One region of the Levilactobacillus suantsaii genome, then DNA from elsewhere that is predicted to be linked to it. Evidence: riboswitches for the same ligand, from Rfam matches in the RefSeq annotation. Region 1 holds a riboswitch; the other holds the start of a gene.

Region 1 (15,954 bases):
TGTGGTATCATAGATGAATAATGATAGAATTTTTGGAAAGCGATGGCTAAACCATGAGACTAGACTTTTCCGTTGCCGTTCATAGCTTGCTGTACCTCGACGAGAAACGTCCCCGCAAGATTGCAAGCCGGGAACTGGCGACGTCCTTACAATTGAATGCGGTGATGATCCGTAACATTTTGTCGGTGCTCCACAAGCAGGGGTACATCGAAGGGTCCGTCGGTAAAAATGGGGGGTACCAACTGATCCGGAGCTTAGACGATATCAACGTGGGCGAATTATACGACCTCACGATTCCGCCAACCATTAGTTACGCGCGCTTTATTACGGGGGATTCGAAGGGCGCCAAGGTCAGTGACAGCACGGATATCTCGGCGAACATCTCGCAAACGCTGACGGATCTGTTCACGCTAGCCGATGACGACTACCGGCGCTTCTACCACCAATTTACGATGACGGATTTAAAACGCAACCTGCACCAGCATGGCTTTTTCCGGCAATTAGTGGTCGATTCCGACCAGGACAAATAGTTGAGCGTTAACCACCCGGTGGGAGTGGTAAGTCGGTATAATAAAGTTAGAGATGGCTGGTGGTTACGGCCACCATTAAGCTTTACCAGTCTGGCAACGAACGCCGACCGCAAAACGGAGCATCCCTTTTCGGGGTGGTCCGTTTTGTGCGTCTTTGGGGGGAATGAACGAAATCAGCCCGACGATTAGAATTATAATAATGGCCCGGTGAGGGGGCCACCTTTCAGGGGCTGAATGGTGGTCGTTGGGGGTCATCTTGCACCGCAACTTTCACAATTTTTTTAATTCGTGAAAGTGTAATTGTAATCGTTTTCAATCAGTGCTATGATTTTAAGTGACCGTAGAGTCGGTTTGGTCGCCGATAAATCGGTTGGTTAATTTGAAAGGGGTTTTTGGGTTATGTATTGGTACGCAATGAAGTCACACGATATTCGGCATAATTTAGCCACCGAACAATACTTAATGAATAATAAGAAGTTCGATGAACCACTGGTCTTGTTCTACTACGAAGGCCCCTGCATCATCGTGGGTCGGAACCAAAACACGTTGGAAGAAATCAACCAGAAGTACGTGGACGAACACAATATCACCGTTACCCGGCGCTTATCCGGTGGGGGTGCGGTCTACCAAGACCTCGGCAACCTGTGCTTTAGCTTCGTGGTCGATAGTGACAGTGAAGAATTTGGGGACTTCAAGTCTTTCGTCCAACCGATTGTTGATGCCTTACACGCCATGGGCGCCAAGACCGCCGAAGTATCTGGCCGCAACGATATCTTAGTCGACGGCAAGAAGTTCTCCGGGAACGCGATGTATTCGCACAGCGGCAAGACCTTCTCTCACGGGACCTTGATGCTCGACGTGGACCAAGACGTGATTGCTCACGCCTTGAACGTTCCCGCCGACAAGATGAAGTCCAAGGGCATCAAGTCCGTGCGCTCCCGGGTCACGAACTTGAAACCGTACTTGGCACCGGAATACCAGAACTTGACCGTCCCAGAATTCCGTGACACCCTGTTGAAGGAACTCTTCCACGTGGACAACTTGGACGCCATTGCGGACAAGGAAGTCCAAATCAGTGACGACGAAAAGGGTGCCATCGATGAGATCTTCAACCAGTACTACAGTAACTGGGACTGGGTCTACGGCAACTCCCCCGAGTTCACGGTTAAGAAGCGCCAGCACTTTACGGCGGGGACCATCGATGCCCGGCTGTTGGTCGAAGGCGGTAAGATCAAGAACATCAAGTTCTACGGGGACTTCTTTGGCCCCAGCGACGTCACGGAACTCGCTGATAAGCTTCAGGGCGTTCGTTACGACCGCGAACACGTTGGCGCCGTCTTGAAGGCGGTCGACACCCAAAAGTACTTTAGCGGTATCGACGTGGACGACGTTTTGACGCTCTTAGTGGACTAGTTACCCCAGATTAGCGGATTTTACTGATTTTACCGAGAGAATACGTTAGAATAGAACCAAATTGACTGAAACGCGGTCGGTTGACCGCGTTTTTTATTTTGACAACGATTAAGGAGTTTTGGAAATGAGAGATCGAAACGTGATTTCGTGGGCCATTATTTCGCTGGTGGGTTTTATTCTGATTAATTTTTTGATGAATCAGCCTTTCGTGCAAATTGGTCACGTCACGAATGACTTTTGGCCATCGTCTTTGTTGGCCCTGGTGCTCTACGCAGTGCCGATTGCTTTGGCTATCCTGAACTGGAAGCCCTCGTTTTACTTGCTTGGACTCGTGATTGTATTGTATTCTTTGGGATTGTTAGGGATGTTATTTGTGATGTGGGGGTCCAGTCACGCTAGTTTGACGATTCGACTCCTCATGTCGCTGTTCAGCGTGGGCATGCTGGTAGCCAACGCGTATTGGTTGGTGCTGGCACTGCGGTTGCGTAAGGACCAGCAGGACGCCCGCGATCGTAAACGATTTGGCAAATAAGACGAGGTGAGTAGAAATGGAACGCAAGATTCAAGATTTTATTGACGCGGTGGCAAATGATGAGGTGGAACATTTCACCACTAAAACGCCCCAGAAAGCTTTTTACGCCGATCCAGACAAGGCCGTGGCGCCCTTAGTGGACTTCATGCGCCAACAGATCCAACAAGACCACTTGGCCCAAGCGGAAACGACGGTCAACGGCACGGACATCTCGGTCCGCTTGGAACTTAGTGTGATTAATTTACCTTTACAAGATACTAAAACCATCGCCAAGATTATGGCGGTCGACGAGACGGCCCCATTGAACGTCTACGCGGTCATCGAGACACCGGACATCAATGTTTCGGGATTGCGCATCGATGCGCTGGCCCCAGCCCAGACTTACGTGGATCAAGCGGCGACGGCGGATGCCAGCTTACACGACTGGTTAAAGCTGCAGATTGAAAAGTTGCAAGCGGCGGCGACGAACGCCGAAGAAACGGACACAGTCAAAAAGCCGACTAAGGCGAAGAGTACCAAGACGAAAGCCACCAAAGCTAAAACTAGTAAGACCAAGACTACTAAGGCCAAAGCAAGTAAATAGTGGCGGAGTGGTCAACCATATAAAAAGGACGGTACCGGAAATTGACCTGGTGCCGTCCTTTTTTGAGTTTTGAGACCGTGATGCTGAAACTGGCTAGGGGCTTACTGATTACTTGACCACGTTGGTCTTGATGCGGTCCTTAGCCACGTCTCTAGCTGTGAAACTTTCGTCGGTTTGGCCTAACGTCAAGGCAAAGACGCCGGTAAAGCCAGCTGGTAACACGTCTTTCGGCACGGAGCTGACGCCCGCCATGTTGTAGTTGGCGCCTACCCCCTGGTCTTCGGCGGCCAGTTCCATGTTATGGACGATGGCGCCCACCGAGATGTTTTCCATCGGGCCAGGATTCTTGGCGGAGACTACGATGACGGTCGGAGCGTCGTAGATGTTGGTCATTTGCTTAAGAACTTGGGGATCTTGGATGACCGTTAAACGGTAGTTGTCATATTGGCCCATGCCGACGGGACCTTCGTTCGCGGCGGTCAAGATGGCTTGTAGTTGGTCATCGGTCAACTGGCCGTTATATTGGCGAACGGCCTTACGTGCGTTAAGTAGTTTGAGTGCTTCCATATAAATACCTCCTTAGTGGGTGACCAGGTAAATGGTGGCCCACTACCTCCATTATACGGCGCGCTGTCAAAACAGTCAGAACGAAATCGAAGTGGTATCATGGCCGCAAGGAGGGACCAAAATATGACGACAACCATGATTTTAGGCGGCGCCAGTGGCGTCGGTTTCGAGGTCGCCCGGCAATTCGGGGCCCACGACCAGGGTATTATTGTAGTTGCGCGGGATGCCGCAAAGGTCAAAGCCGCGGTGCAAGCCTTACAGCAGGACGGCGTAACGGCCAGCGGCTACGCCTGTGACGTCGACGATTACCTGGCGGTCCAGGACTTGTTTCAAAAGGTGACTCGGAAGACGCCAGACTTGACCACTTTGATTTATAACGTGGGTAATAAACACCTGGATAATGCCCTGTCGAGTGATTTGGCGACCATTCAAGCGAGCTTTAAGACTAATGTCTTGAGTGGGATTTACGCCGCCCGGCTGTTTTTGACCCAGACCGCCACGCGCGGACCGCGGGCCATCTTGTTTACCGGTGGGGGCGCTTCGGTGCGGCCATCGAACAAGGCGTCGACCCTGTCGCTGACCAAAGCGGCGCAACGCAGTTACGTGGCGACGTTACACGAGGAGTTGGCTCCGAAAGACGTGTTCGTGGGGCTGGTCACGATTCAAGGCATCATCGACAGTTCCCCAGAGATGCAGGCGGCCAAAGTCGCCACCGCCTACTGGACACTCTACCAGCAACGTGACCAGGGTGAAATCTTTTACCCGGAACACGTGGGGGGCTCCGAATTTGACCGATCCAACGGGTAAAAATGACGTTAACCAAATTTAAATTAAAAAAATTGTAGATTTAGCTTGTCCTGGAGTCGACTCCAGGATATATGCTAGCCTCATCCTCAAATGAGAAGGGGGGGCAATGAAGTGAATTCAGTTGTTGGAAATGATACGGTCGGCCTAACGGATGTGCCGCTAGCGAACTTGGTGGCGAGCGGAAGAGACGTTTTGGTTCAAGTTAAGGCCATCTCAATCAATCCCGTCGATATTAAGACCACGGCCCATACCGCAGCCGCGCAGATTCGCGGGTACGATGCGGCGGGAATCGTCGTTGGTGTCGGACCGGACGTCACAAAGTTTAAGGTCAACGACCGAGTGTTTTACGCTGGGACCACGACGCGTAACGGCAGTTATGCGGATCAGCAATTGGTTGATGAACGTTTAGTGGCCCGTGCGCCGGCGTTAGACTTTGCGGATCTGGCGGCACTCCCGCTGACCTGGTTAACGGCGGCGGAAATCTTATTTGAAAAATTGTCGTATACGCCGGCACCGGGAGCCAACGTGGGACATACTATCTTGGTGATCAACGGCGCTGGCGGCGTGGGGTCTATTTTGACCCAGTTGGCCCATTACGTGGGGCTGACGGTGATTGCGACCAGTAGTCCGCGCAACTTTGCGTGGCTGAAGGCCCATGGCGTCGACCACGTGGTGGATTATCACCAATCATTAGTGTCCCAGGTGAAGCAATTCGGCCTCACTATCGACAGTAGTCTTAACCTAATCGACACGGGGCAGTATTTTGATGAGTTGGTTGAGCTGGTCCGGCCGTTTGGCCATCTGGTGAACATCACCAGCACCGCCCAACCGATCGATATCATGAAATTACAACCCAAGTCGTTGAGTTTTGACTGGGAGTTAATGTTTACCAAGAGTGGCTACCATGACCGAATGGCGAGCCAGGGGCAATCATTGGCTTGGCTGGCTGATCTGCTAGCAAGCGGGCACATCAAATCGACACGGACCCAGACGATTCAAGCACCAATCACGGCCGCAACCCTGAAACAAGCCCACGCTGACTTGCGTGACCACCATATGGTGGGGAAGTTAGTCGTCGAGAACACAGCACACAACTAAAAGGAGAACAAATTATGAATTCAATTAATTGGTCTACAGAATTTTTACCAGGTAAGACGGACAACTTTGTGTCCAACGAGGTCATCGCAACGGGCATCACTTTAGCGGATGTTTGGGCTAACTTAGTGGATACGTCCAAGTGGGAAACGTATTACGATAACGCGACTAACATCGAATTAAGTGATAAAAGTGATTCGAACCTGCACTTTGCGGAAACGTTCCACTTTGACACCTTTGGCTTCCCCATCGATGCGCAAGTCATGGAATTAGTTGCGCCATACGATGGTCAGGTCGCCCGGTTGGCTTGGCACGGTTGGCAAAATGGGGACGCCGACACCCAGTTCGACGTTTACCACGCCTTCTTGATTGAAAAATTGGCGGATGGCCGTATCCGGTTGTTGACCCAGGAATCACAAATCGGGAAGCCCGCGGCGGAGTTGGCGCAACAGGATCCGAACCCGATGCTGAATGGCCACCAAAAGTGGTTAGATGGCTTAGTTAAAGCAGCTCGTCAAAATTAAGGAGGGGTTTCAATGGCAAAAACTTGGTTAATTACGGGAACGTCCAGTGGCTTCGGCAAGGCCTTGGCCACGATCGTCGCGCAACAACCCGACACGAATTTAGTCGCGACCGCACGGAAGACCCAGGATTTGGATTATTTAGACCAATTTACGGCGGCTCACGTGGAAAAGGTGTTGGTGGACGTCACGCAGCCCGCTGACGTTGAACGCGCCGTTCAAGTGGCCCAGCAAAAGTTTGGTACGGTCGACGTGTTGGTGAACAACGCTGGGCTGGGCTATTTCGCAACGATTGAAGAAAGCGATATGCAACAAGTCCGGCACATGTTTGAGGTCAACGTCTTTGGCTTAGCTGCCATGACTAAGGCGGTCCTCCCCCTGATGCGGGCCCAAAAGGCGGGCGTCATCGTTAACCTGTCATCGGCGTTGGCGCTAACGACGTTACCAACGATGGGCTTCTACAGTGCCACGAAGTACGCGGTTGAAGGCTACACCGATACCTTACGTCAAGAAGTGGCCGACCTGGGGATTCAGGTCATGGCCGTTGAACCGAGCGGCGCTAGGACGGATTGGTCAGGACGCTCATCGGCCAAGGCAGTGCCAACCTTAGCGGACTATCAACAGTTTAGCGAGTCGGTCGAACACGTTGCGGATTCAGTCCACGATGCCCCGGGTGCCCCGCAAAAGATCGCCCAGGCCATTTATGACCAGGTCACCCAAGCTGACCCGCTTCCGCAACACCTGCCATTGGGCCAGTTCGCGTATGAGGGTGGCTTTAAGAATTTGACGCAACTGGTCACGGAAATCAAGAGTCGGCAGGATATTTCGTTAGCTACCGACGATTAGTGAAGGGGGCCAATCATGAGCTACAGTATTGGGGAGGTCTCCCGGAAGCTGGGGGTCACCATCGACACGATTCGCTATTACGATAAAGCGGGTTTACTCCCTTTTATTCAGCGAAACGCGAGTGGTCGTCGCGCTTTTACCGAAAATGATATCCATCTGATGCGGACCATCGTCTGCTTGAAGAATGCGGGGGTGTCGGTCGCCGACATTTCCAAATTCATCGCGTATCGCTTGGAAGGTGATAGTACCCTGACCAAACGGTACCGGTTATTGGAAGACCATCGGCAAGCCCTCCAGCAACAGATTGCGGATCTGGAGGATACCATGACCTATTTGAAATTCAAGGAATGGTATTACAAGACGGCCGTGGATGCCGGGACCGAAAGCATCCACTTCGTCCCTGGGACCAATGAGGTGGTTCCCGACTTAGCGCAGGAGTATAGTGACCATTTAACGGCGGAGAATCAATTAGCTGAACGTGAACACTTCGCAAATGTGAAAGATTATCGCAACCGGGGCACTCACTGAGGTGGTGCTTTCTCCCACGATACCTTGCATTTCATGGCGTGATATGGTAGGGTATTGCTATGCGATGAGTCGAGAAATCACGCGTTGTTGGCTTGCCAATCGCGTCCGCGCAAGCGGCTAGGTGAAATTTTGATCGGTAGGGCACAGATGTCACCGGATTGTGACGTGCAGATTCTGCGGGAATGTGGATTCCAAAATGAGTCCCGTTAGGCTTGCCTAACGGCTACCAAAAACGGTCAGTGAAGAGCAATCTTCACTGACCGTTTTTTATTTGCTGATAGTGTATTGGTTACGGTGGTGACCAGGCGCAACCGGTGGTTAAATGACTCACCCGCTTAATTGTTCCCTCATAATAGAAAGAAAACGGGGGATGAGCAAGATGTTAAGTCGGGGATTACCACTCTTGATGTTGGGAATCGAAGTTCTAGTGGCGCTCCACTTGGTCGGCCAACGAATCGGGGGCGTGCGCTCGCGGGGGAGTGGCGTGACCCAAGCCATTTATACGGTCGTCGTGGGCAACTTTATTTTGGGGATGGGCCTGTGCTTGGTCTTGGGGCATCCCAATTTGTTGCACTGACGGCTTTCCCTTTGCGTCGGGTCATTAATATCGGTACACTAGGCGTATGAGACTTGTGGTCCCAACCGTGGTGGGTCAGGTTAACTAGACTCACTGAGTTGTGGACGGAAGGGAATGTGACGATGCAATTACGACGTGTTGGTGGTCAATTGATTGGGTTAATCGTGCTCGCGCTGGCCTTGATCTGGGGGTTAGCCTGGGGTGGTCGTTGGGGTGGCCTGGCGCCTTTGGGCCGCTTGGTGGTCCAAGATGGAGGTTTATTGGTGGTTTTACTCGCGGTGAATCACTGGTGGCTGCGGGTCCCGGTATTCTTCCGGTCGCCGTTAACTTTAGCGAACCAGTTCCGGGTCAACACCTTACCGGTCATCTGGATGGTGATTTTAGCCTTGGGGGCCGCCGAAATCGGCGCCGCGGGGTTATGGGCCATGCCGGTGGGCGTGGCGCTCGGAATTGCCATTTTGGTGGGGTGCTGTGAAGAGTACCTTTTTCGCGGGTTGACTCTGGGCCTGTGTTTGCGGTTATTTCACCCCACCACGGGGCCTCAAATTTGGGGCGCCGTGGGACTGAGTAGTCTCTTGTTCGGGGCGTTACACCTGATCAATTTGACCCACCAGGATTTGGGGCTGCCCCTGATTCAAATGCTCAACGCCTTTGCGCTGGGCGCGCTGTTCGCCGCGGTCTATCTGCGGACCCGCAGTTTACTCTGGCCGATTCTGGCCCACGCGTTCAACGATTTCGTGGCTTTTTTGATCATGGGACTGACGCCAACGACCGTGGGACCGACCAACAAGGCCGCCGTGATTGCGGTAATGGCCGTGGTCTATCTGGCTGTGGCCGCCTGGTTATTACGACGGGCGCGCCTGACCCAAGTGCAGGCCAACTTTGTGGGTAAAGCTTAACTTTAATTTTGGCAGTCCGGTCGTCATTGGCCGGGCTTTTTTAGTGCCGTCTCAGCGTAGCTATTTCGCTCACTGGTCGAACGAACCGGGTAACCGCGGGACAATTGAACTCATAGACTCGGTATACTAGGGCCATAGCTAGGGGGCGTTAGCTGATGCAAGGTAAAGCTGTGTTGCATCTGAGCGGGGTCTGCGCCTTATCGGTGGTCGTGATGCTTGGGCTAGGTCTGCTGGGGCACCTCCGGCAGCTCGCAGATCCTACGGACGTCGTGTTACAGGACGGAATCTTGTTGGTCATGATGGTGGGACTCAACCTGGAGTGGTTGCAGGTCCCCGTCTTTTTCCGTTCGGAATTACCGCTGGGGCAACAGGTCCGCTTGAATGCCGTGCCCCTTTTGGTGATGGCGTTGACTTGGTTAGACCTGTTGGGCATGGCGCAAAACTGGTTTCACCCCTTTGCCATGCCGGTGAGGTTGGCGTTGATTGTGGCGGGATGCGTGGCCGTTTTTGAAGAGTACTTTTTCCGTGGGGTGGTATTGACGCTGTTGATGCGGGCCTTGCCGCACCATTTGCTGGCGGCCGTGGTTGGGAGTGGCTTGATTTTCGGGAGCTTTCACCTGATCAATTGGGTCCACCAACCCCTGGCACTGACCCTACTTCAAGGCGCCAATGCCTGGGCGATGGGGCTGTTACTCGCGGCCATTTACCTACGCACGCGGGCCTTACTCTGGCCGATTCTGTGGCACTTTACGCACGATTTAGGTGTGCTGTTGCTGACGGGCGTGGTGGTGGACACGCGACCCACCACGTCGGTAACCGTGGGCACGGGCTTAGCCATTATCTACGTGGTGACGGCGCTAGTGTTATTGCGGCCGGACAAACAGGCGACTTTGACCTGGCCGTTGACGGCAATCAGTCATCACGGTTAACCACCGGCTAAAGGGAGGGATGTCCATGCGCTGGGCGTATTTCTTCGTGATTTTGGGGGCGGCGGTCTTGACCGTGGCCCTGACGGTCAACGGGGTGGCGACCACGAGTCATCGTGGCGCAGCCCTCGCCAGTTCGCCCCGGCAACCGATCAATCTGAAGGTCGCGTTGGGGCTGTATTTGGTGATGATCATCATTTTAGTGGGTGGCGTGGGAGCCTTGTGCGTGCTAGCGGCCCGGTGAAATTGGGCCGGCGTTTCAACGCAGAAAATAAACGAAATCTGCACGTCACACTACGATTAAAGCGGGAAACCCAGAGAATTTTTTAGATGGGCCCGCGGACGATAAATTTTGTGCTAGACTGAGATTAGGGAGAGTAAAACACGGTGAATGAACGACGCGCAAATCGCGCCACGACTGAATGTTGGGATAAGGGGCCCACCATGTCAGCGAGTTAACGTAGAGGGGAATTAGAACCATGCATAAGTTTTTAAAGGCGGGGATGTTACTAGGATTAAGTTTATCGGGCGTCTACGCGGCCGTTGCCAGTGCGACCGGTAGACGCCGGCCACACGTGGCACCGGCAAGTTCGGCGCCAAGCGTTAATCGTCTCCGGATCCATTACGGTCAAGACGGGTCGGCGACGATGGTGGCTTATTATCCGGCGAGGCGTCACCAATTAGGGACGCCGGTCTACCGGTTACAGGGCGCACAACACAATACGGATGGCTGGATTTGGCGCGGTAAGTTGCCGCGGTCCAAAGCACCAGTCGCGTCATAACGCAATTAAATCAAGTTAAAATAAAAGTGGTTGCAGGCAGCGGTAACGGTGCTTGCGACCACTATTTTAGTTAGGCTTGTTTGGCGGGTGTCACGGTTGACGTGACGTTGCTGGGCGTGTCGGGTTGAAAGACTCGTTTGAAAATGTCCAACCCATAACTGGTCAAACGTGGTTGTCCGGGCACTAGTTTGAAAGTCCGGTCGCCGTCACTGAGCCGTTGCGCCCGCAAGAACAGTGGGGCGGGGGTCAGTGTCGTGAGGCGTTGCCCCAGTTCGTACTGGTGGGTCACCGCACAGATAGTCTGGTTTTGGCTCAAGAGTCCGCGAATGATTTGCTCGTTGAGGATGGCGCCCTCGTGTTCGTTAGTGGACGAGAACGATTCGTTCATCAAGAGAAGGCTCGGCGCACTCAAGGCCTTGACGATGCCCTGCATGCGGACCAGTTCTTCATCGAGCTTGCCGTGGTGGGTGGTCTGGTCTTCCTCACGTCGGAAGTGGGTGAAGACCGCGCGGTAGGCGGGGACGGCGAAACGCTCGGCCGGCACCGGGAACCCGGCTTGGCCCATGACCTGAGCTTGCCCCAAGGCCCGTAAGAAGGTGGTCTTGCCGCCCTGGTTCGCGCCGCTGATTAACATCAGTTGGTGGGGCGTGGCCCGCAAGTCGTTGGCCACGACGGGGTGGTCGAGGTCGGTCTTCAACAATAACTGACTATTTTTAAGGCCGATGATGGTGGTCGCCGGTTCAAAAATCAAGTTGGTCAGTAGCTGGTCGGCCCCGAGGAGATTTTTGTAAGTGGTGACGGCCACTAGAAAGCCACTCTGGTAACGAAGTTGTTTGAAAAAGGTGGTGAATTCGCGGGTCACGTTGGTCAGAATCGTGGCGGCCGATTGGGCGGCGACGTTCTCATCGTGACTGATGGCGCTGGCCGCGTTGTCGTCCCGGTCGGGGACCTCGAAGGTCTCGCGGTTGTGGTGATTGGCTAAGAGGTGCCGGCCCAACTGGGTCAGCTTATTGCCATTTGGGTGAAAGTCGAGGTCGGCTGGCGTACTGCCGAGGTCGGCACTCAACGCGACCGGATAGCTGTACCCGTCACTTTGGCGGCAGGCAGCGACCACCTGGTGCATGGCGGCTAACTTGTCCGGAGAAAAGAGACGTTTGAGCTGGCCGGTAAAGGTCTTGCCCGCTGGGGATTTCCCGTGAAAAGCCACCTGCGTCAGGCTGGCGATGCCGTTGAGATAGGTCTCTAGGGTGTTGGATTGACTATAGAGTTGGTAGGTGGCGGACCCGTCAGGAAAGCTCCAGTTGTCCCGTTGAATTTTGTCGAGCGTGGCACTGGCCAACTGGTAAAGCTGGGTGCTCCAGGTCGGGTCGGCTAAGGCGTCAGCCACCGCGGCTTGGCGGTAGGCTAGTTCGGATTCGTCGAGAAGCGGGTGGCACCACTCACTGATGAGGATCTGCGCTACACGGTCGTCACCTTGAGCCAGTAACTTGGATAATGGCCGCAGGTTGAGGTCGGCGAGCATCGCCTGTTGCTGAACTGTAGCGGGGGCTTGGTCCACCAGATGGTCGTAAGACGTAATGAGATTAACGCGCATGTTTAGTCCCCCCTTCAAGGTCGGATTGGGTCAATTGATAACGGGCTAACAAAACGGTCGCGTAGGCGTGGTCGTCGATGGCTTGGCGGACCACTTTATAGGTCCGGCGACTGTCAGAAGTGACCTGACTCATCATGCTGACGGTCCCCGGAAAGTCCGCCAAACTGCTGAGGAAGGTCACGTAGATGCCGATGGCTTGCTTAGCCGTTAAGCGTTGGAGTACTTGTGTGGCCAGGGCTTCGGCGTCTTGCGTCGCGGTCGAGGAAAACAATTCATTCATGATGACCAGTTCGCCCGGGACCGCGGCCTGGATGATCTGGTGGATCCGGTCGATATCATTAGCCAAAAGGCCGGTCAACGGCTGACTAGATTCTTGACGGTCAAAGTGGGTCGCCAATTTCGGCCGCACCTTGAAAGTCGCCTGGGTACCGGGGATGGGGATGCCCAACCGGCAGAGGTAGACCAGCTCGCCGACCATCCGGGCGTAAGTGGTCTTGCCACCTTGATTTGGTCCCGAAATAATCAGGAACTGTTCGGTCGGTGCCAAACGAAAGTCATTGGTCACCAGTTCGGCGTCCGAAGTGGTAAGTAGGTTGTGGGCCAGGTCGAAATCAAAACTGGCCGTGGCGCTTTCCGGGCCACTGGTGATTATGGTCGGCAAACAGAAGTTGACGTGTAACGCCTTTTGAATCCGATCTTCGAGTTGCCACCAGCCGAGGTAAAAGGTGGCTTCCTGGGCCACACGCTGAAATAGTGTCGGTTGATAGCTACCATAGGCGTGTTCGAACTTTTGCAGGACCGCAAACTCTGCCGGGTAGAGCTTGACCAGCTGGTTGACCACGCTGATCTGCAGGTTGTTCAAGCGGCCCACGGGTTCCGGCTCCTTGAGCTGGATGTCGCGTTTCAGGTCTTGGGGACTCTGCATCACGGCTTGAAAAGTTTGTGCGAGTTGGTCACTGAGGGTCGCTTGGGCCTTCGGCGGTGCGCTGACGGTAACTTTGCGACCGTGAAACTCGAGTCGGTAAGTCAGGTTGGTCACGGCCACCTTGGCCTGAGCGATGGCGGCTAATCGCGTCCGAGTACCCGGGTCCTGCGCGTAAGCCTGGAGAGCGGTACGCAGCCCCAGCAGTGCTTGTGAAGTGAGCGAGTGAGCTTGCAAGCTAGTGGTTAATTGGGTCAGCGCGTCTTCCGTATCGCCTAGGACCGCGACCAGATTGATCCAGCGCGATTCGGCGGAAAACAGGTGGGGCAGGTGAATCCGCTGAGCATCCAACCGGTGCATGGTCGTGGCAAACGTGGCTAGCGCCTCACGAATAGCCGGCTGGTGCAGGTCGGTGAAAACCTGCTGGCGATAGGCGATTTCAGCGCGATTACTTAGAGGTTGTAAGAGTGTTGCGGCGATGGGGGCGGCGAGCTGTTGCCGGACGGTGCCCAGTAGTTGGTCTAGGTGCAAGTCGTTTAAAAAGTCCGCGTCGGCGGCGATTTGGGGTGGTTGTTGCTGGTAATCTAAGAATAATAGGCTATTGAACATGCAAGTTCCTCCCTTGGAAAAACAAAAAACGCCTACTAAGAACCGGAGTTCTTAGTAGGCGTCATCAGTTATGGTTGAAGTGAACGCCATCACTTGACCTGAAATCAGTTCCCAGTGTAGGCGGTAAGGGGCTAAAAGTAAAGGTAACGGCTTGGTTTACGCCAGGCCAGTTAATCAACCGACTGACACTTAGTGGACTAGGTAAACGTGGTCCTTGATTAGATCGATAGCGGTGTAGTGTCGATTGAGGTGCCGGGACGCGGCGTTCTCGGTGAATTGAGCGTGGTCCCAGAATGTTTTAGACCCGGTGGCGCCATGGGGTTCGCCTAGGACCACGAAGTCCACGGTGGTATCGGCTTGGCGAATCGCCTGGAGAAGTTCCCAGTCGAGGGGAAGACCGTCAGGGGACCAAGACATCACCACGACGCCGACTTGGTCCTGGTATTTGTGGAAGGCGTCCAGAGCCGTCAAGGGTTCGATGGGCGTGACCGGGTGCTTGCCGGTCTCATTTTCTTTGGTCCAAGCCTGACTATCGGTGGCGTAGACCGTTTTATGGGCATCGCGCAGGCCTTTGGAGATGTAGCCATTGCCGGCCATGACTTCCAGAACGGCGCGGTCACCTACGAAGTCGGCTAAATCGGCGATAAACGGTCGGGAGGTGTAGGCCCACATGCCATAGTGGGTCTCTAAGTAGTCGCGAAAGGACCGTAAGTCGTGGTCCAGGTGGGGTAAGGCGTCTATTAATTGGTCCCAGATTTTATCGCCGGTGGGGTCGCCGGCCGGGTACTGCTGGTTCAAGTGCTGATAAATCTGGTCTTCACTGTCGTCTGGTAGTTGAAGTAAGGGCAATTGTTGCGGTAAATCGCCTGCGGCCAACATCCGGTCGGCTAAAAGGACGTTACTAATGAGGATTTTGATGGCCGGGTAGTCGTTGAATTGTTTGTAGTACCCCATCATCCGGTCCATATAGGCCGTTTTTTGTTGCGGTAACGGCTGATGGCGAAAGTTCTTTTTTAATTTTTTGAGTTTACGTGGGTTCACGAAAAAAGCCTCCTTCTAGAATTCGAGTCAAAATTTGGCCGTCACAAAAGGGCCTGGGTGGTCATACCCAGACTCTTAGGCCACGTTACGGTGTGTGGTAGAAAATTTAATGGTCATCGAGGTGGAGGTCCAACTCCTCCTGTTGATTTGACGCTGGTCGGTCAGGTCGTTGTTCCTTCCCGTGCAGGTAGCCGTCAATTAGTTGGTAGATTTCGTAACGGTCCTGGCCACTCAGAACTTCGCGGTTAAAGCTCAATTGCTTGCCGGATAGAAACAGCCGACTCAAGTCGTAGGCGTCCCGTTCGGTTTTACCGGCGAGGTAGTCCATGGTCACATCGAAGAATTCCGCCAATTTGCGGACCTCAACGAAGGAAGGCGTCCGTACGCCCCGTTCCCAATTGCCAATCTGTGAGGCGGTATTGAGATGCTCGGCGTGGTCCGTTGTGGTGTGTTGATTTAAAGCCGTTGCTAATTGTTCCAAGGTAATGTGTTGCCCACGGCGTAAGGCCCGAAGTCGTTCCGGAAACATATGCTCACCCACTTTTCTAAAATCCGGTTATCATTACTTCCATTATACCACGAAGCGTGGGCTTAAGCCGGGGTCGTTGGGTGCACCAGTGGGTCAGTCAGCCGCATGAATTCGGCAACGTCTTTTTTGATCAAGTCCACGCCAGCCAACCAGAAGTCGGGTTGGGTCAAGTCGACACCCAGGTGTTTTTGGGCCAAGTCTTCGGTTGACAGGTTGGCCGTGTCCCGTAACAGGGCGATGTATTGGTCCTCGAAGTTATCGCTTTGTTGGGCCCGCGCATAAATACCAAGACTGAATAAATAGCCGAAGACATAAGGAAAGTTATAGAAGGATAAATCATCAATGTAGAAGTGTAATTTGCTGGCCCAGAGGTGGGGTGAATAGGTCGACAGGTCGTGGCCAAAGGCTTCCTTTTGGGCATTGAGCATCAGTTCGTTGAGTTCCGCCGGCGTGACCAGTTTTTGTTGGCGTAGTTGGTAAAAGCGGGGTTCAAATAAGAAGCGGGCGCGAATGTTTAGGAACATGGCTACCGGATTGGTCAGTTTGGCGTTCAGCAAGGTGATTTTTTCTGCCGGACTGGTCGCGGCGCGCACGTTGGCATCGGCAACGATCAGTTCGCCAAAGGTGGAGGCCGTTTCAGCGACGTTCATAGC
Region 2 (15,954 bases), 1.2 Mb from region 1:
GGAGCCAATGGTCCACGGCCGGCGCGGCCCGGTCCACCCGCGACCCCCGAATTGGGAGCCCCGGATGGATGACCGCCGTTGGACATAACCGTTGCAGGTCATCTAAACTGTGCCCCAGACCACTCCCCTCGTGGGTCGCAAACGGATAAATCTCACGCGGTGGTGTGGTGGTCTGAGTCAGCAATGTCGCGATGACGCGTGGTACACCGCCGAACCAGATGGGATAACCTAAGACCCATACGGGGGCCCGTAATGCAGCGGACGCCACCGGTTCAATCGCTGGGAACGCGTGTTGCGTTTGTTCAGCGCGGGCCCGTTTCAAGCGTGCCGGGTAAGTCATTGGATAAGGGACTTGCGGATGTAAGGCCACGGGCGCAATGCCCAACCGCTCACCCAGTAACCGGGCGACTTGGGCGGTATGCCCCTCTGTCACCACCGGCGTTTGCCCACGAACCAGGGTTTCTCCGGGGGATGAAAAATCAATCACCGTGAGCATTTAATTTCTCCTTTCAACGGGCCTCATGAACAAGACCTAGTATAGGCGCCAGTTTGATATAGGTCTAATGCCTATAATTATTTGATTAATGCCTTTTAAGCATGCCGTTTATCTTTAACCTGCTAAAAACCTCAGCTGTTTTCCACGTTTCTACATTCCAAAAAGCTGTCAGTCTTTAAATGTAGCGTTTTGTTCGGAAGACCGCTCCTGAATAATCACCACTGACAACTGCCGCCATACTGCGAGTGTGACCCACAAGGCGTTGTTACCGTTAAATTACTATTAGATCCAACAAAAAAAGCGAACCCTGCTTGTTTGGCTCGCTCGATAAAGACGGATTGGGTGTTGCTGACTACTTCTTGTAAGCTCCGATTGCTTTAGCGTAATTCTTAGAAAGCATATGGTTAGTGTAGACTGCCTGCTTGTTGGTTGACTTCTTTTGGTTCTTTGTTTTGTACGCCGCCTTAACGTAAACATGCTTGGCGTTGTACCGCTTGATGGCCTTGCTGAAAGTCATCTTCTTAGTCAAACGGGCATATTTGTCGGCGCCTTTATAAAGGTGAATGCGTGCCCACTTGGCATGGTGCTTGTTTGCAAGACTCTTAGTTGAAACTTTAATCTTACCCGTTACTTTAATGTACTTACCGGACTTAGTCTTGGTTGCTTTTAAATTTGTTACCTTGTAGGCATACTTCTTTGCTGCCTTTTTACTCTTAGTTGTCTTTTTTGATGTCGTTCCATCATAATAATTCTTAATTTTGCTCGGATCAGTCGAATAACTAGCTTCAAGCTCTTTTTTAGCCTTTTTAGACAGCCCAGTTTCTTGGTCTTTAATATTTGCCGCCCAGTTCTTAGCCCCTTGCTTTTTCTTAGCATCGGCATTAGTTGCTGCAACCATCTTAGCGTAAGTTCCATAATCATGGCCATTATATACCCATTCTGAAGCGCTGGCCTTTGTGATCCCTAACGTCACCCCAACACCTAACATTGCCGCCGTTAACATTAAACTCTTAGCTACTCTATTCATAATTGATGGCTTCCTTTGGTTTGATTGTTGATAATAAGATTTGATTGCTAACACTAACTCAAAAAACGTAAAACGGCCTAGATTCCGTGGTGCCATCCCCCGGCTGGTCCAGGATAATTTTACATCAAACTGTTCAGATTGAACATGGTTCAGTTGTTATATGCTGAATTATTTTTGTTCCAGAAGATGTTGATTGCTACTCACGACGTCCTTGTCCAGATACAGGTCTAACTTGTACTCGCTATCAGCTCCGCAAAAAGCGCATCGTTTGCATTTAAACCCGGATAAATAGTGCCTACAGATCGTCGTAGGTACTATTTTGTTTTACGCAGCTGTTAAACATTTATGCTTGGGGCCGGTCATTCAATGGTATCTTACACTTTAATGGAAAATTCGACACACACGAAAAAAGACGCCCGCCCCTAATGGGCAAAAGCGTCTTTGAAATAACGAATGAATTCGGTAACGACTGGAGTCAGGACCCGGTCGCGCCGCCAGACCAACACACAATTGGTCTGGATGGCCGGTTTTAAGGGCAAAAACTTGGTCTCGGCCGGTTGGCGGTTAGTGATGGCCCCGGCAATCATTAGGGCCGCAGCCACCTGGTGGGCCACCAACGGTAAGGCATTAAAACTCAAATTAAAAGTACCGATGATGTTGAGCTGCTGGCGGGTCAACCCCGACCAGTTGGTCAACAGTCGCTGGACTTCCGGGCGATTCGAAATCATCAGGGGCATCCCCGCCAAGTCCGCTGGGGTCACGTGATCTTGCCGGGCCAAGAAGGCGTCGGCCGCCATCAATAGCCCCCAGGTCTCGGTCCGCGGCAACGTCAGCGTGTGGTACTTGTCGGTGTTGACCGGTTCCAAGAGAATCGCCATATCCAATAAGCCCTTATCCAACCGATCGGTAATGATGTCACTGGCCCCACTAAAGATATCAAAGGTCACCTGGGGATAATCACTGACGAAGTCCTCCAACAACATGGCTAAGGTGTCAGAGTTATCAGCCTCAACGCACCCTACCGTAATGTGCCCGCTAAATAATTGTTGACGCCGGTTAACGAACTCCTGGGTGGTCTGTTGCGTGAGTTGGAGGATCTCGGCGGCCCGGCTTTTTAAAAACAAGCCCGCCGAGGTCAACACCAGGCCCTTACTTTGACGGTCGAAGAGCGGCGTTCCCAGTTCGGTTTCGAGGGCGCGTAATTGGCGACTCAGCGTAGGTTGCGTCACGTGCAAGATTGCCGCAGCCCGTGAGATGTTTTCCTCTTCCGCAATCGTCCAAAAGTAACGTAAAACGCGGAGTTCCACAGCAACAATCCTCCTTTAAGATTCAGCGAGTTCCGGGAACAATTGATTCAATTGCCCTTTGGGATCCGTCGTCTGGGTATCCCGTTCCTGCAAGACCTGCGTCACCCCACCGTGGGTGAACATCAACAAGTCCGACCCCAGTTCGTCTTTGACCTGGTAGAACTGAATCCCCGCCTGCATTGCCGTCAAGATGAACCGCTGACTCCGCAGGTTCAAATCCCGGTAAACCGGCAACAACGCCGTGCCATTCAACCGTTGGTAGCGCCAAGCATTGGCGACCCGTAACCCATACGCCATCAAGCTTTGGTGACTGACGTGTGCCATGATTTTAGCGGCGGGCGTCAGTTCGGGATGGGTCAGAATCTCGGCGAGGTCATCAATGGCACTCCACTGTTCCGTATGGGCGTGCAAGTGGTGGGCCATCTCGGTCATGGCGCTAAAGATACGCTCCCCTTCGGCCTGGTACTGCGTTTGCTGGTCTGGACGTTCGAGGGCCACGGCCGTATTTTTCTGCCGACCCGCGGCCAGCACGGCAGCTAGATTCGTCGTCGGCAATGGCGTCACCAGTAGGTAAATCATAAACGTTTTTAAGAAATACAGGGCGTGGCGGCTGACACCGTTGGCCGTGAACGGCGTGTTGTCAAAACCGCCGAATTCCAGGTACCCGATGCCCCCAGTCAAAAAGTCTTGCGGGGTCACTTGCCCCTTCAAGGTCACGGGACCCGCGGCTGGCGAATCTCCCGTAGCCGCCAAGCGTTGCAAGGCTCCTAGATGCGCCCCTAATGAGGTGTACGTTACCGGTGTTCCGGTCGGAAAAGCGCCACAGTGCCGCAAGCTACGGACGGGGCGTTGGGGAATCTCGGGTAAGGTGTCTAAAAACCCCCGTTCAGCTAACGGGGCCGCGCCAAAGAGGTAGGTCAGAAGCCACTGGTAGCGCACGAAATTTTGGGCAATCCGAAAATAGAGTTCGTTTTTAAAGGCCACGACGGAATCGAAATCGGCCGTGTAGTGACTGTAGAGGCGGTGAATCACGGGGTCCGGCATACTATAGCTCAACTTGACTCCCGTTAACCAGTCGGCTTGGTGTCCCGCCCCGGCGCTTGCCAGTTCAGCGGCATCGGTAATCGGTGGCAAACTCATTGGCCAGATTCGGTCATCGGCCTCTAACGAATGGTACGCTACGGTCTGTAAAGTATCCAACCGGTCAAGCGCCCCCCCGATATTCGGATTGGGTTCCGTCACCACCATGATTTGGTTGGGTCGTCGGCCGCGGCGTAAATATGGATGGTCTGGTCGATTGGACCACGCCTGCGGCTGGGGACGCTGGCTTAACCGGCCGCGTCGGTCGACGCGTTGCTCCGTCAGCTTGATGCCGACTAAACTATGATAAAGTTGTTCTGATAAATTTTCTTCTCGAATAACCGCTAATAAATTTTCCAACATGGCGGTAACATCCCCTGACTACAAATAACCCGTTTACTTAAAGTTTAGCCAAAAGCGGCGGTCCTGTCACTAATCTGGCTTAATTTTTTCACAAAAACCGGCAATTGACCCGGCGGTATCCCCCAAAGCTTCTCCCGAGCTAATCTCGGTGACTTAACTAAACGTTCATCGTCATAACCAGCGGGCTAAAATCAACTTTCTAGCCTGCCCAACCAAAAACGACCGGGTTCCCCCAGTCGTTTCAAACTTTCCAGTCGTATGAGCTACCGAATCGTTTCGTGGATCAGTGTAAGGGGTTCGGCGGTGTCACTAATCTCAATGTTCGCGTAGAGCAGGTCTTTAATCTCGGCCACATCTTCTCGATCACTGTAGATGGTCAGAAGCGACTCCCCAGCTTGCACCGAATCCCCAATCTTCTTGTGCATCATGATACCTACGGCGTAATCCAACTGGTCGTCGGCCTTTTGCCGGCCTCCGCCGAGAAGCATGGAGGCAATCCCCATCTCATCGGCCGCCACCTTGCTCACGACCCCGCTGGTCTTAGCAGGCAACTCGATCTGGTATTTAGCCTGCGGCATGATTTCGGGGTGGTCGATGACGTTGCGGTCGCCCCCTTGTGCGGCGACCATGTCACCAAACTTCTGCAACGCTGACCCGTCTTGGATGGTCCCCGCACACATGGCTCGGGCCGTCTTCAAATCAGGGGCCTTTTTGGCCATAACGACCATGTGCGCCCCTAACGTCAAGACTAAATCGGTGATGTCGGCTGGACCTTTACCCTTTAAGATGTCGATGGATTCTTTGATTTCCAGAGCGTTACCGATGGCGTTTCCTAACGGCTGATTCATGTCAGAAATGATAGCCATGCAGTCCATGCCGACGCCCTTACCAATCTCCACTAAGGCGTGGGCCAACTCCCGTGAATCATCCAGGGTCTTCATGAAGGCCCCGGAGCCGGTCTTGACGTCGATGACCAATGCATCGGTCCCCGACGCGATTTTTTTACTCATGATGGAGCTCGCAATCAACGGAATCGAATCGACCGTGTCCGTGACGTCGCGTAAGGCGTAGATTTTCTTATCAGCCGGGGCGATATTGCCCGTGGCCCCCACGATGGCACACTTCACGTCTTGGACTTGGTTGATAAAATCTTGTTCGCTGATTTCCACGGTGTAACCTGGGATGGCCTCCAATTTATCCAACGTGCCCCCCGTATGGCCCAGACCCCGACCTGAAATCATCGGTACCGGGATGCCTAATGCGGCCACGATGGGTGCCAACGGGATACTGGTCTTATCGCCAACCCCACCGGTCGAGTGCTTGTCGGCCTTGATGCCGTCGATTGAGGAGAGGTCCAGATGGTCCCCCGATTTCATCATGGCCATGGTCAGTTCGGAACGCTCCGCATCGGTCATGTCCTGAAAGTAGGTCGCCATCAAAAACGCACTGGTCTGGTAATCCGGAATCTCACCGGAGACCACGCCACTAACGAAGTCCTGAATCTCATCAGCGGTCAGTTCGCCACCATTTCGTTTCTTATCAATAATGTCTACCATTCTCATGCTGAAGTTCACTCCATTTCTACTGGTCACGCCCTGTTGGACGTTGCTAATCGGTCATTTAGCCACTAGAAGGCGGTCGGCTGATGTTGCCAGCTAACCGCCCCCAGCTTTAAGTCACTTTAAGTAATTCCGCTGCTGCGTGTTGATCGATGATGAGGCAGTTGGGATACTTGCCCCGTAATGCCGCTTGCACCGCAGCCACCTTAGCGTCGCCCGCGGCCACCAAAATCGAGTGGTCCTTGCGCCGCAAACTGGCCAACTCAATGCCAATCGTCCGCCGATTCAATTCGGGATCGACGATTTCACCATTTTCGTCGATGTAGCGCGAGAAGATGTCGCCGACCGCGTGCTGTTGCAAGTAGTGTTTCTCCTTATCTTGAAGGTAACCTAATTGAAACACCAGCGCGGTACTGCGAACGGTCCCTGCCGAATAGATCGCGATATTGGCCTTTTCGCCCAGCTCTAGGAGGTACTGGATGTGCCGCTCGGCTTCCACCAGTTCCTTGGTTTTTTGGTGGTCAAAGATCACCGGTAGCGGTAAGTACTGGGGCATCGCGTGAAAGGCATTGGCAAAGGCATCGATGCTTTCGTACGCATAGGTATACTCCGTCGAATAACTGACACTCCCTTTGAGCTGAATCACCTCCACCCCCGTCAGGGTGTCGGGTTGCAAATTCTGGCCAATCGCATAAATCGTTTTCCCCCAACCGATCCCAATAACATCGTGTTCCGAGACGATGCTTTCGAGGTAGCGGGCCGCGTACTGCCCGACGGTATTCAGGATTTCGCTAGCGGCCGTGAGCTGCGTCGGCACCACGTGGACTTCCACCTGGTACGCCTGGTGCAACTCCTGTTCTAACGTCTGGACGTCTTGGACGGGATCCACAATCTGAATGCGAACCAACCCCTGTTTACGGGCAAATTGTAACAGCCGCGAAACGGTAGGCCGGGAAATCCCTAGTCGTTGGGCAATCTGACTTTGACTTTGATTGGCCTGATAATAGAGCTTGGCAACGGTCAACCCTTGGGCAATCCGTTCATCTGTAGTCTCTGCCATGTCATTGCCCCCTCGTTTGGGTGGTCACCTCACTTAGATGACCCCCACAGTTATCGAATGGCGGCTTCGAGCGCCACCTTAATCATGTCATCAAAGGACTTTTCCCGTTCCTCAGGCGTCGTCGATTCACCAGTGACCAAATGATTGCTGATGGTCAACACGGACATCGCCTTGACGTGGTACTTGGCCGCAATCAGGAACAAAGCCGCTGATTCCATTTCGGTAGCCAGCACACCGTAATCGACCAACTTTTGCCGGTCCATTTCATCGTTGTAGAACCGGTCTTCAGCTAAAACATTGCCGACCTTTACTGGGATGTGCAGATCTTGCGCCGCATGGTAGGCGTTGTCCAGCAAACCAAAGTCGCTGATGGGTGCATAGTAGATGCCCCCACCAAAGACATTGTGGATGATAGACGAATCGGTCGTCGCCGCCTGGGCTAAAATCACGTCGCGCACGTGAACATCGGGACTCATCCCGCCAGATGTGCCGACCCGAAACAGCTTCTTGGCCCCGTACTCCGTGATCAGTTCGTGGGCGTAAATGGAAATCGATGGGATTCCCATCCCAGTCCCCTGAACGGAGATGCGGTGACCCTTATAGGTCCCGGTATACCCGAATGCATTGCGCACCTTGTTGTAACACACGGGATTTTCAAAGTAGGTCTCCGCGATATACTTGGCCCGTAACGGGTCCCCCGGCATCAAGACCGTGTCCGCAATATCGCCTGATTTGGCTTCCAAATGGTTGCTCATGATGTTTCCTCCTTAGTGAGTCATAACTACTGTAAATCCGCTAAGAAACTCTGACCTTCATTGTTACCCTTGACACCAAAATTGTCCAGGACTGTTGCCCCAAAATCCGCAAATGGGGTTCGAATCCCGAGTGAACCGCCCTGCTTGAAACTCGGGGAATAAACCACTAACGGCACGAATTCCCGCGTGTGGTCACTGCCCGTGTAGGTCGGGTCGTTGCCGTGGTCGGCGGTGATCATCAACAGATCATCGTCGTGCATATTCGCTAACACGGTGCCCAAACGTTGGTCAAACGCCATCAACGCCTGACCAAAACCATCAGGATTGCGCCGGTGGCCGTACATCGCGTCGAAGTCCACCAAGTTGGTGAAGCAAAAACCAGTAAAGTCTTCTTGCATCACGTGATCAACGTGGTCCATCCCGTCCATGTTGCTTTCGTTATGGTAGCCTTCGTCGATGCCATGACCGGAGAAAATGTCGTTGATCTTGCCGATTCCCACCACGTGGACGCCTGCTTGTTGCAGTCGGTCCAAATCGGTCGGGCCGGTGGGTTCCAACGTGAAGTCTCGCCGGTTCGCAGTCCGGGTGAAGTGCTGGCCGTCCGGACCCACGTATGGCCGGGCGATGATGCGGCCGACCAGATACTCGGGACCGTTGACCAGCGACCGGGCGTACTCACAGATCTTGTAAAGCTCGTCCAAGGGAATCACGTCTTCGTGGGCGGCAATTTGTAAGACCGAATCCCCCGACGTGTACACGATGAGGTCGCCGGTCTGCATCTGGTGTTCCCCTAATTCAGCGATGATCTTAGTCCCAGATTCCGGGCGATTCCCAATGACTTTCCGTCCTGAGAACGCTTCCATTTTCTGGATGATGTCAGCCGGAAAACCGTTGGGGAAGGTATTCAACGCTTTGCGGACCGGTAAGCCCATCATTTCCCAGTGGCCATCCATCGAATCCTTACCTGCCGAAATCTCTTGCATCTTGCCATAATAAGCATGCGGGTTCTGAGCTACCGGTACGCCGACAATCGGAGTGTCCCGTAAATTCGAGATACCTAGTTTAGCCAGGTTCGGCAACGCTAGTTTCCCGGCAAAATGTTCGCCGACGTGGCCGATGGTGTCGGCCCCGGCGTCACCAAACTGCTTGGAATCGGGAGCGGCTCCAGTCCCGACGGAATCCATTACAATGCCAAAGATACGTTTGAATGTCATACTGTTCTGCCTCCTACAACTGTCATGTCATCCTAATAACCGGCCTTTTTCGCGGCGGGCTGACCCGTTAAGATTGCCACCGTGGCACTGACCCCCAAGCGGCTGGCCCCGGCGTCGATCATGGCGAGCGCTTCCTCTTTACTGTGAATCCCGCCGGACGCCTTGACGCCTAAGCGGTCGCCCACGGTCTGCCGCATCAGTTTCACGTCGGCGACCTTGGCCCCCGCCGTAGAGAACCCGGTGGACGTCTTCACGAAGTCGGCCCCGGCCTGTTCACTCAACTGGCAACCCGTGACGATTTCATCGTTGGTCAGCAAGCTGGTCTCCAAAATCACCTTCAAAATTTTGTCCTTGGCGTGGACGGTCGCCGCCACGCTTTGAATATCTTCTTTTACAGCCTCATTGTTACCCGATTTTAATTCACCGACGTTGATGACCATGTCGATTTCTTCGGTCCCGTCATCAATGGCCGTCGCCGCTTCGAAACTCTCGCTAGCCGTGGCCATGGCCCCTAGTGGAAAGCCCACAACGGCGATAGGATTGACGGAACTGTCCTTCAATTGTTCAGCCACGAACGGAATCCAGTAAGAATTCACGCAGACAGAAGCCACGTTGAATTGTTTGGCTTCTTCGCAGGTTTGGCGGATTGAAGCTTCGGTCGCATCCGCTTTTAAATTGGTGTGGTCCAGGTATTTCGCCAATTCTGCAGTCGTTAATGTCATGATTATGAAACCCCTTTCATTTGTCACCCTTAATATACCGAATCTCTGCACATTTGTAAAGGAATTTATTGAAATTATGTTCAAAAGCAATCCAGATAGATAATTAATTCACAATAAATCCCAACACCGTCCCTGCGCGCCCACCTCACTAGCTTGCTCCGTATCCTAACCAACTACTCTGGCGGAGGAGCCAACGTTAATCGCGACTATTAACCATCATTAGGCTATGTTCAATTATTTTGGGAGGGACTGGCTCAAGCCGCACCGTTGCCGTCAAACCCATGGTCCCGTCATTAGTTGTGCCCCATTAGTATTCCCGCTCGCCTTACCAACTCGGTCTGCCGGCTTATCATCGATTGCGCGGGTCAATGCCGTGGGGTACACTAAGAGCGTAAAATCTAATGGCGATGACGTTCGCCAAAATAATTGAGCAATCAATTGATGACGTCTACTGGCTTTATTTCCCCCTGCATAACTTGCGATGCCCGGGAAAAACCGGTAGATGTCTTTTTTTGAAAGCGCGAAAGGGAGTAAATTTTTATGTCTGTTGTGATTGAACAAGTTAAAGCACGGGAAATTTTCGATTCACGGGGAAACCCTACCGTTGAGGTCGACGTCATCCTGTCCGACGGGATTCGGGGTCGCGCGGCGGTCCCATCCGGCGCTTCCACTGGGGAGAAGGAAGCCGTCGAATTACGGGATGGCGGCGAGCGTCTGCAAGGCAAAGGTGTCGCCACGGCCGTCAAGAACGTGACCACCGAAATCAACGCGGCGTTACGCGGCGCAGACCCCTTCAACCAGGCCCACGTGGACCAAATCATGATCGACCTCGATGGGACGCCAAATAAAGCGCGTTTAGGGGCTAACGCCATCTTGGGTGTCTCCATGGCCACGGCTTGCGCGGCGGCGCTGGAAACCCACCAACCTTTGTACCGGTATTTAGGCGGTGAAGACCTCGAACTGCCCCAGACCTTCCACAACGTCATCAACGGTGGCGAACACGCCGATAACGGCATCGGCATGCAGGAATTTCTGATCACCGCCGTGGAACGGACTAGCTTCCGGGACGGGTTCGAAAAGATCGCCAACACCTACCACACCTTAAAGAAGGTCATCGAAGACGCCGGCTTTACTACCGGATTAGGTGACGAAGGGGGCTTTGCGCCGGACCTTAATTCGTCGGAAGAAGCCTTAAAGATGTTACGGGAAGCCATCGTCAAGGCCGGCTACGAACCCGGCAAGGAAATCGCCATCGCCTTTGATGCCGCCGCATCGTACTTCTATAACGACCAGACCAAGAACTACGACCTCGAGGGCACGACCTACACGCCGGACGAACTCAGCGACTACTACGGTAAGCTCCTCGACGAGTTCCCCGAAATCATTTCCGTGGAAGACCCGTACGATGAAAATGACTGGGAAAACTTCGAGAAGTTCACCCAAAAGTATGGTGACCGGGTCCAAATCATCACCGATGACAACATCTGCACCAACCCGAAGTTGATTCGTCAGGCCATCAAGGACGGCATGGCCAACGCCATCTTAGTCAAACTGAACCAAATTGGGACGGTCACCGAAACGCTAGAAGCCATGCGCTTAGCTCGGAAGAACGGCTACAACACCATGATGTCTCACCGCTCCGGTGAGACCGAAGATACCTTCTTAGCCGACTTCACGGTCGCGACCAATGCCGGACAACTGAAGTCCGGGGCGCCAGCTCGTTCCGAACGGGTCGCTAAGTACAACCAACTCTTACGGATCGAAGAAGAGTTGGGCCAAGACGGGACTCGGTTAGCGAAGTTCCCCAACGAGGTCGACGCCGATTAACTTCACACTAGACTGTGGGGAGTCTTATTCGTGAAGGAAGTGACTGGTCATGGAACACCTGACCACTTTTAACGCGACCGGTCTGGCCGCCGCTCAAGTAGCCAAACGGGTCACCACTGACGGGCCCAACGACGTTCCCGAGACCCCGTTTAGTTTTCCGAAAGCCGTGCTTGCGCGCCTCTGGGAACCCTCGGCGTGGATCTTGGAAGGCGCCCTGGTCTTAGAAATCATCCTGGGCAAGACTGTTCAGGCCGGTTTCATTTTACTGATGTTGTTGTTCGCCGCCATCGACGGGGCGATTCAAGCCAAACGGGCCACCACCGTGCTTCAGTCCTTGGCCCACCAACTCACGCCCACGGTGACCGTGAAACGTGACGGGACCTGGCAACAGCGTCCCGCTAAAGACCTGGTCGTCGGCGACCTGATTAGTCTCAACCGAGGCGACTTGGTCCCGGCCGATGCGGAGGTTCTGACCCACCCCTTAGAGCTCAACGAAAGCTCGATCAGCGGGGAAGCCAACGCCCTCACCCGTGATCCAGGGAGCACGATTTTTGCCGGCACCGAAGTTCTAAATGGCCACGCCCTGGCTACCGTCACCCAAACCGGGGTCAACAGCCGTGCGGGCAAGACCATCAGCCTGGTCAACCAATCGTCATCCCCGGGACATCTCCAGCGCTTACTGGGTAAGATCATTGGTTACCTGGCGCTACTCGATACGGTACTTGCGGTCATCTTGATTGGCGTCGCCCTCTTGCGGGGAGAAAACCTGATTACCATGTTGCCGTTTCTGGCGATGCTCTTCATTGCGACGATTCCGATTGCCATGCCCTCGAGTTTTGCGGTCGCTAACTCCGTTGAAGCCAAAGTACTCAGCCAAAAACACGTGTTGGTCAGTGATCTAACGGGGATTCAGGAAGCCGCTAATTTAGACTTACTGTTGGTCGATAAGACCGGGACCATCACGGCCAACCAACCCCAAGTCGTCCAGTTCACAAACCTATCAGCGCTCAGTGACGCCACGCTGATCCAACTGGCAGCTAGTGCCACGGACCCACGTCATCCGAGTGTTATCGACCAGGCCCTACGCGCTTATGCGGCGGCTCGGCAGTTGACCGCGTTGGTTCCACAGCGCTTCATTCCATTTACCGCTGCCACGGGGTATTCTTCAGCGACCGTGGTCACCGCTGACACCACGTTTAACTTGCACCTAGGGGGGTACACCAAGTTAAGTGCGCTGTTGTCAGACGACATCCCAATCACCGTTGATTTTGCAGCCGGCCGCACCGTTGCGCTGACGGTCAACGATGCGTTAGCAGGTATCTTCGTGTTGCAAGACCAACCGCGGCCGGACAGCGCTACGGCAATCCAGACCATCCAACACCGCGGCGTACAGGTCATGATGCTGACCGGCGACAATGTGCGCACCGCCCAAGCAGTGGCCCAACAAGTCGGTTTGACCGGCCAAGTCGTGAGTTTTGACCACCTCGACCAAGTGGCTGACCCGCACCAGCTCGCCGGCATCGCCGACGTGGTCCCCGAAAATAAACTCGCCGTCGTGGAACGGTTCCAACAACTAGGCCACGTGGTCGGTATGACCGGTGACGGGGTCAACGATGCCCCAGCTTTGAAACAAGCCGAGGTCGGCATCGCCGTGGCCAACGCCACCGATCTGGCCAAGCGTGCCGCGAAAGTCGTCTTATTGACGCCGGGGCTGACCGCCTTGACCACCATTCTTGACAGCGGCCACCGCGTTTACCAACGGATGATGACCTGGACGATCACCAAACTGTCCCGAACAGCTGAGCTGACGCTATTGTTGACCCTGGGTTACCTGTGGTTGCGCCACATTCCGTTGGCACTGAACGCTATGATCTTGGTCGCCATTCTAAACGACGTGGTCACCTTGGTCTTAGGGACCGACCACACCATCACCACGGTTCAACCGGAACACTGGAATTTGCGGCGGCTTAGCCGGTTAGCCGGGGTCCTGGCCGGGAGTTGGACGATCATCGGGCTACTCCTGATGGCTATTCTAAGCGCAAGTGGTATCCCGACTGGACAGCTCAGCACGGTGCTTTACGTTTACTTGATCACCAGCGCCATGCTGACGATTCTGATGACCCGAACACCACATCACTGGTGGCAGAGTCAGCCTAGCCGGCCCGTTATGGTGGCTATCGGGACCAACTTAGCCTTGACCATTGGCCTGGCGCTTACGGGATGGGGCGTCACCGCCATCACGGTGACGCTGCTGGTTAGCACGCTTGTTGGCACCTTACTGGTTAGTTTGTTGCTCGATATCGGGTACGTGCACCTACAACGACACGATGCATTATGAGTTAAAAAATCGCCACCGTAACGGTTCGAATGAATCGCTATGGTGGTGATTTTTTAACTTATTGAATGGTCATTTTCAGTGTACCCAAGTGCGTGATGCTTCCGGTCAACTGGTCACCGGGCTTCAAAAAGAGTGGTGGCTGGTGACCGACGCCGGTTCCACTCGGCGTCCCGGTAAAAATCAAATCGCCAGGTTCGAGGGCCACAATCGTCGACAGGTAGTGAATCAAATCCGGCACCTTGAAAATCATCTGCCCCAACGGTGCCGACTGTTTCGTCGCCCCGTTCACGATGGTCGTGATGACCTCTTGGTCCAGATTGGCCACCTCGTCGAGCGTCGTCAGCCACGGCCCCACCGGCGCGTAGTTTTGAAACGACTTGCCCATGGAAAATTGAGGGTTGTCGTTCTCAAATTGCACTTCCCGGTCGGATAGATCTTCCCCGACCATCACGCCAGCCACGTGGTCCAGGGCCGACGCCACCGGAATGTCTCGGCCGCCGTCACCAATCACCACGACCAGTTCCGTCTCCCAGTCGGTCCGGGGGCCGTGGGCGGCCACCGTGACTACTGAGGGCGCCAGCGAACTACTGAACTTGGTAAAAATGCTGGGTGTCTTGGGTAAATCGATATGGATCTCCGCCGAGTGGTCTTGGTAGTTCATCCCCACCGCAAAAATCTGCCCGGGCGCATGGACTGGTAGACCTAAGTCGGCCTGGTCAAAGCGAGTTACGTCCCCTAACTGCAGTTGATTGACGGGCGTCTGGACCGTCTCTAAGACCGTAGCGGCGTTCAACACCGCTTGGCCGTGCTGATCGTCGGTCACCAAAAATGGTAATCCACGGCGTACCCCAATTTTCATCTTATCACCTCAAGTTTATGGTACCGCTTTCTGGGTGCCGAGGAAACGTTAAATTTGACCAATTACAAAAGCCGCTAGCAACGCCCCTTCTTCAATTGAAGAAAGGCTTGCTAGCGGCGGCCTATGAGTTAGCGGTAGTGTCTCCGTGCCCCATAGTCACTCTGTTGTGGGGCCTACGGTAAATTAATCGTTAGCGTGAACGTCAAAGGCGTTGAGCAACATGTCTTTCGTTCCCGGCGTGTCAGGATCGTGTTGCCCCTGGCCCTTGTCGAGTTGCCGTAATTGCGCTACTTCATCATCGGTCAAGCTAAAGTCGAAGATGTCGAGGTTGCTCTTGATACGGGCTTCGTGGACCGACTTCGGGAAGACGATGATGCCTTCTTGGTGTTCAAACCGCAGGATGATTTGGCCCACGTCCTTATTGTACTTAGCCGCCAGCTTGGTAATCACGGGTTCTTGTAAGAGGTCTTGGTTTCCCTGACCTAGCGGCGCCCAGGCTTCAAGCTTGACGTCCTTAGGTGCCAAAAGCTTCCGTAATTCGGTCTGCTGGAAGTACGGGTTGAATTCCACTTGGTTGACGGATGGCAACGTTTCAAAGTCCGGGACGAACTGGTTCCAAATCTTCGGTGTCATGTTGGACACCCCAATGGAATTCAGCTTACCCGCCTTTTTCGCAGCTTCCATGGCACGCCAAGCCCCCGGAACATCTCCGTAAGGTTGGTGAATCAGGTAGAGGTCGATGTAGTCAAGACCTAATTCGCTCAATGAGCGGTCGATGGCCTTAGTGGCGGCCTCGTAACCGAAGTCTTGGAGCCAGAGTTTACTGGTGACCCAGATTTCATCACGCGGAATGCCGCTGTCGCGGATGGCCCGGCCCACTTCGTCTTCGTTGAAGTAAGCGACCGCCGTGTCGATGTGGCGGTAGCCTGCCGCTAAAGCGTCCTTAACAGCTTGATACGTCGTGCCGTCATCCGGGCTTTGGAAGGTTCCAAAGCCGATGGCTGGAATGGCGTTGCCGTCGTTTAATTGAATCGTTGGTGTCGTTGTCATTTCAAAAACACTCCTTTGAAAAATTAGTCGTGTAACTGCTGTAAACTGGACCCAAAAATCTGTTCGATGGTCACCGGATCACGGTGGTCAAAGAACTGACTCTCCTGGCGGTCCAATCCCGCCAAGGTCGTCATTTCTGTGTCACTCAACTCGAAGTCAAAGACGGCCAGGTTCTCCGCCATACGGTCGGGGTGCACGGACTTGGGAATCACCGTGATGCCACGCTGGAGCAACCAGCGTAAGATGACTTGCCCCGTGGTCTTACCGTGATCCTGGGCGATTTTTTGGATGGTCGCA

The links. A riboswitch is a leader RNA that binds a small molecule or an ion and turns the genes downstream of it on or off. The one in region 1 is predicted to bind fluoride.
Region 2: it holds a riboswitch for fluoride, as region 1 does, so the genes downstream of both, eno (phosphopyruvate hydratase) here and H3M12_RS01815 (MutS-related protein) in region 1, are expected to answer to the same signal.

Annotation. Positions count from the first base shown of each region.
Region 1 is NZ_CP059603.1:383,734-399,687, reverse strand. Features, by position in the region: gene H3M12_RS01895 (RrF2 family transcriptional regulator) at 54-530, shown strand; gene H3M12_RS01890 (lipoate--protein ligase) at 930-1,943, shown strand; gene H3M12_RS01885 (hypothetical protein) at 2,068-2,475, shown strand; gene H3M12_RS01880 (hypothetical protein) at 2,492-3,058, shown strand; gene H3M12_RS01875 (nitroreductase family protein) at 3,167-3,625, opposite strand; gene H3M12_RS01870 (SDR family NAD(P)-dependent oxidoreductase) at 3,749-4,432, shown strand; gene H3M12_RS01865 (zinc-binding alcohol dehydrogenase family protein) at 4,544-5,530, shown strand; gene H3M12_RS01860 (SRPBCC family protein) at 5,545-6,051, shown strand; gene H3M12_RS01855 (SDR family NAD(P)-dependent oxidoreductase) at 6,064-6,894, shown strand; gene H3M12_RS01850 (MerR family transcriptional regulator) at 6,910-7,422, shown strand; gene H3M12_RS01845 (hypothetical protein) at 7,802-7,999, shown strand; gene H3M12_RS01840 (CPBP family intramembrane glutamic endopeptidase) at 8,122-8,898, shown strand; gene H3M12_RS01835 (CPBP family intramembrane glutamic endopeptidase) at 9,054-9,827, shown strand; gene H3M12_RS01830 (hypothetical protein) at 9,853-10,068, shown strand; gene H3M12_RS01825 (hypothetical protein) at 10,304-10,606, shown strand; gene H3M12_RS01820 (MutS-related protein) at 10,677-12,200, opposite strand; gene H3M12_RS01815 (MutS-related protein) at 12,190-13,731, opposite strand; fluoride riboswitch at 13,780-13,834, opposite strand; gene H3M12_RS01810 (SAM-dependent methyltransferase) at 13,921-14,772, opposite strand; gene H3M12_RS01805 (helix-turn-helix domain-containing protein) at 14,879-15,301, opposite strand; gene H3M12_RS01800 (M3 family oligoendopeptidase) at 15,364-15,954, opposite strand, start outside.
Region 2 is NZ_CP059603.1:1,546,671-1,562,624, reverse strand. Features, by position in the region: gene H3M12_RS07210 (flavodoxin) at 1-496, opposite strand, end outside; gene H3M12_RS07205 (hypothetical protein) at 849-1,523, opposite strand; gene H3M12_RS07200 (LysR family transcriptional regulator) at 1,946-2,830, opposite strand; gene H3M12_RS07195 (gamma-glutamylcysteine synthetase) at 2,846-4,273, opposite strand; gene H3M12_RS07190 (pyrimidine-nucleoside phosphorylase) at 4,537-5,835, opposite strand; gene H3M12_RS07185 (sugar-binding transcriptional regulator) at 5,945-6,892, opposite strand; gene deoD (purine-nucleoside phosphorylase) at 6,943-7,647, opposite strand; gene H3M12_RS07175 (phosphopentomutase) at 7,674-8,861, opposite strand; gene deoC (deoxyribose-phosphate aldolase) at 8,894-9,583, opposite strand; fluoride riboswitch at 9,978-10,041, shown strand; gene eno (phosphopyruvate hydratase) at 10,124-11,410, shown strand; gene H3M12_RS07160 (HAD-IC family P-type ATPase) at 11,460-13,748, shown strand; gene H3M12_RS07155 (fumarylacetoacetate hydrolase family protein) at 13,807-14,607, opposite strand; gene H3M12_RS07150 (aldo/keto reductase) at 14,791-15,657, opposite strand; gene H3M12_RS07145 (aldo/keto reductase) at 15,681-15,954, opposite strand, start outside.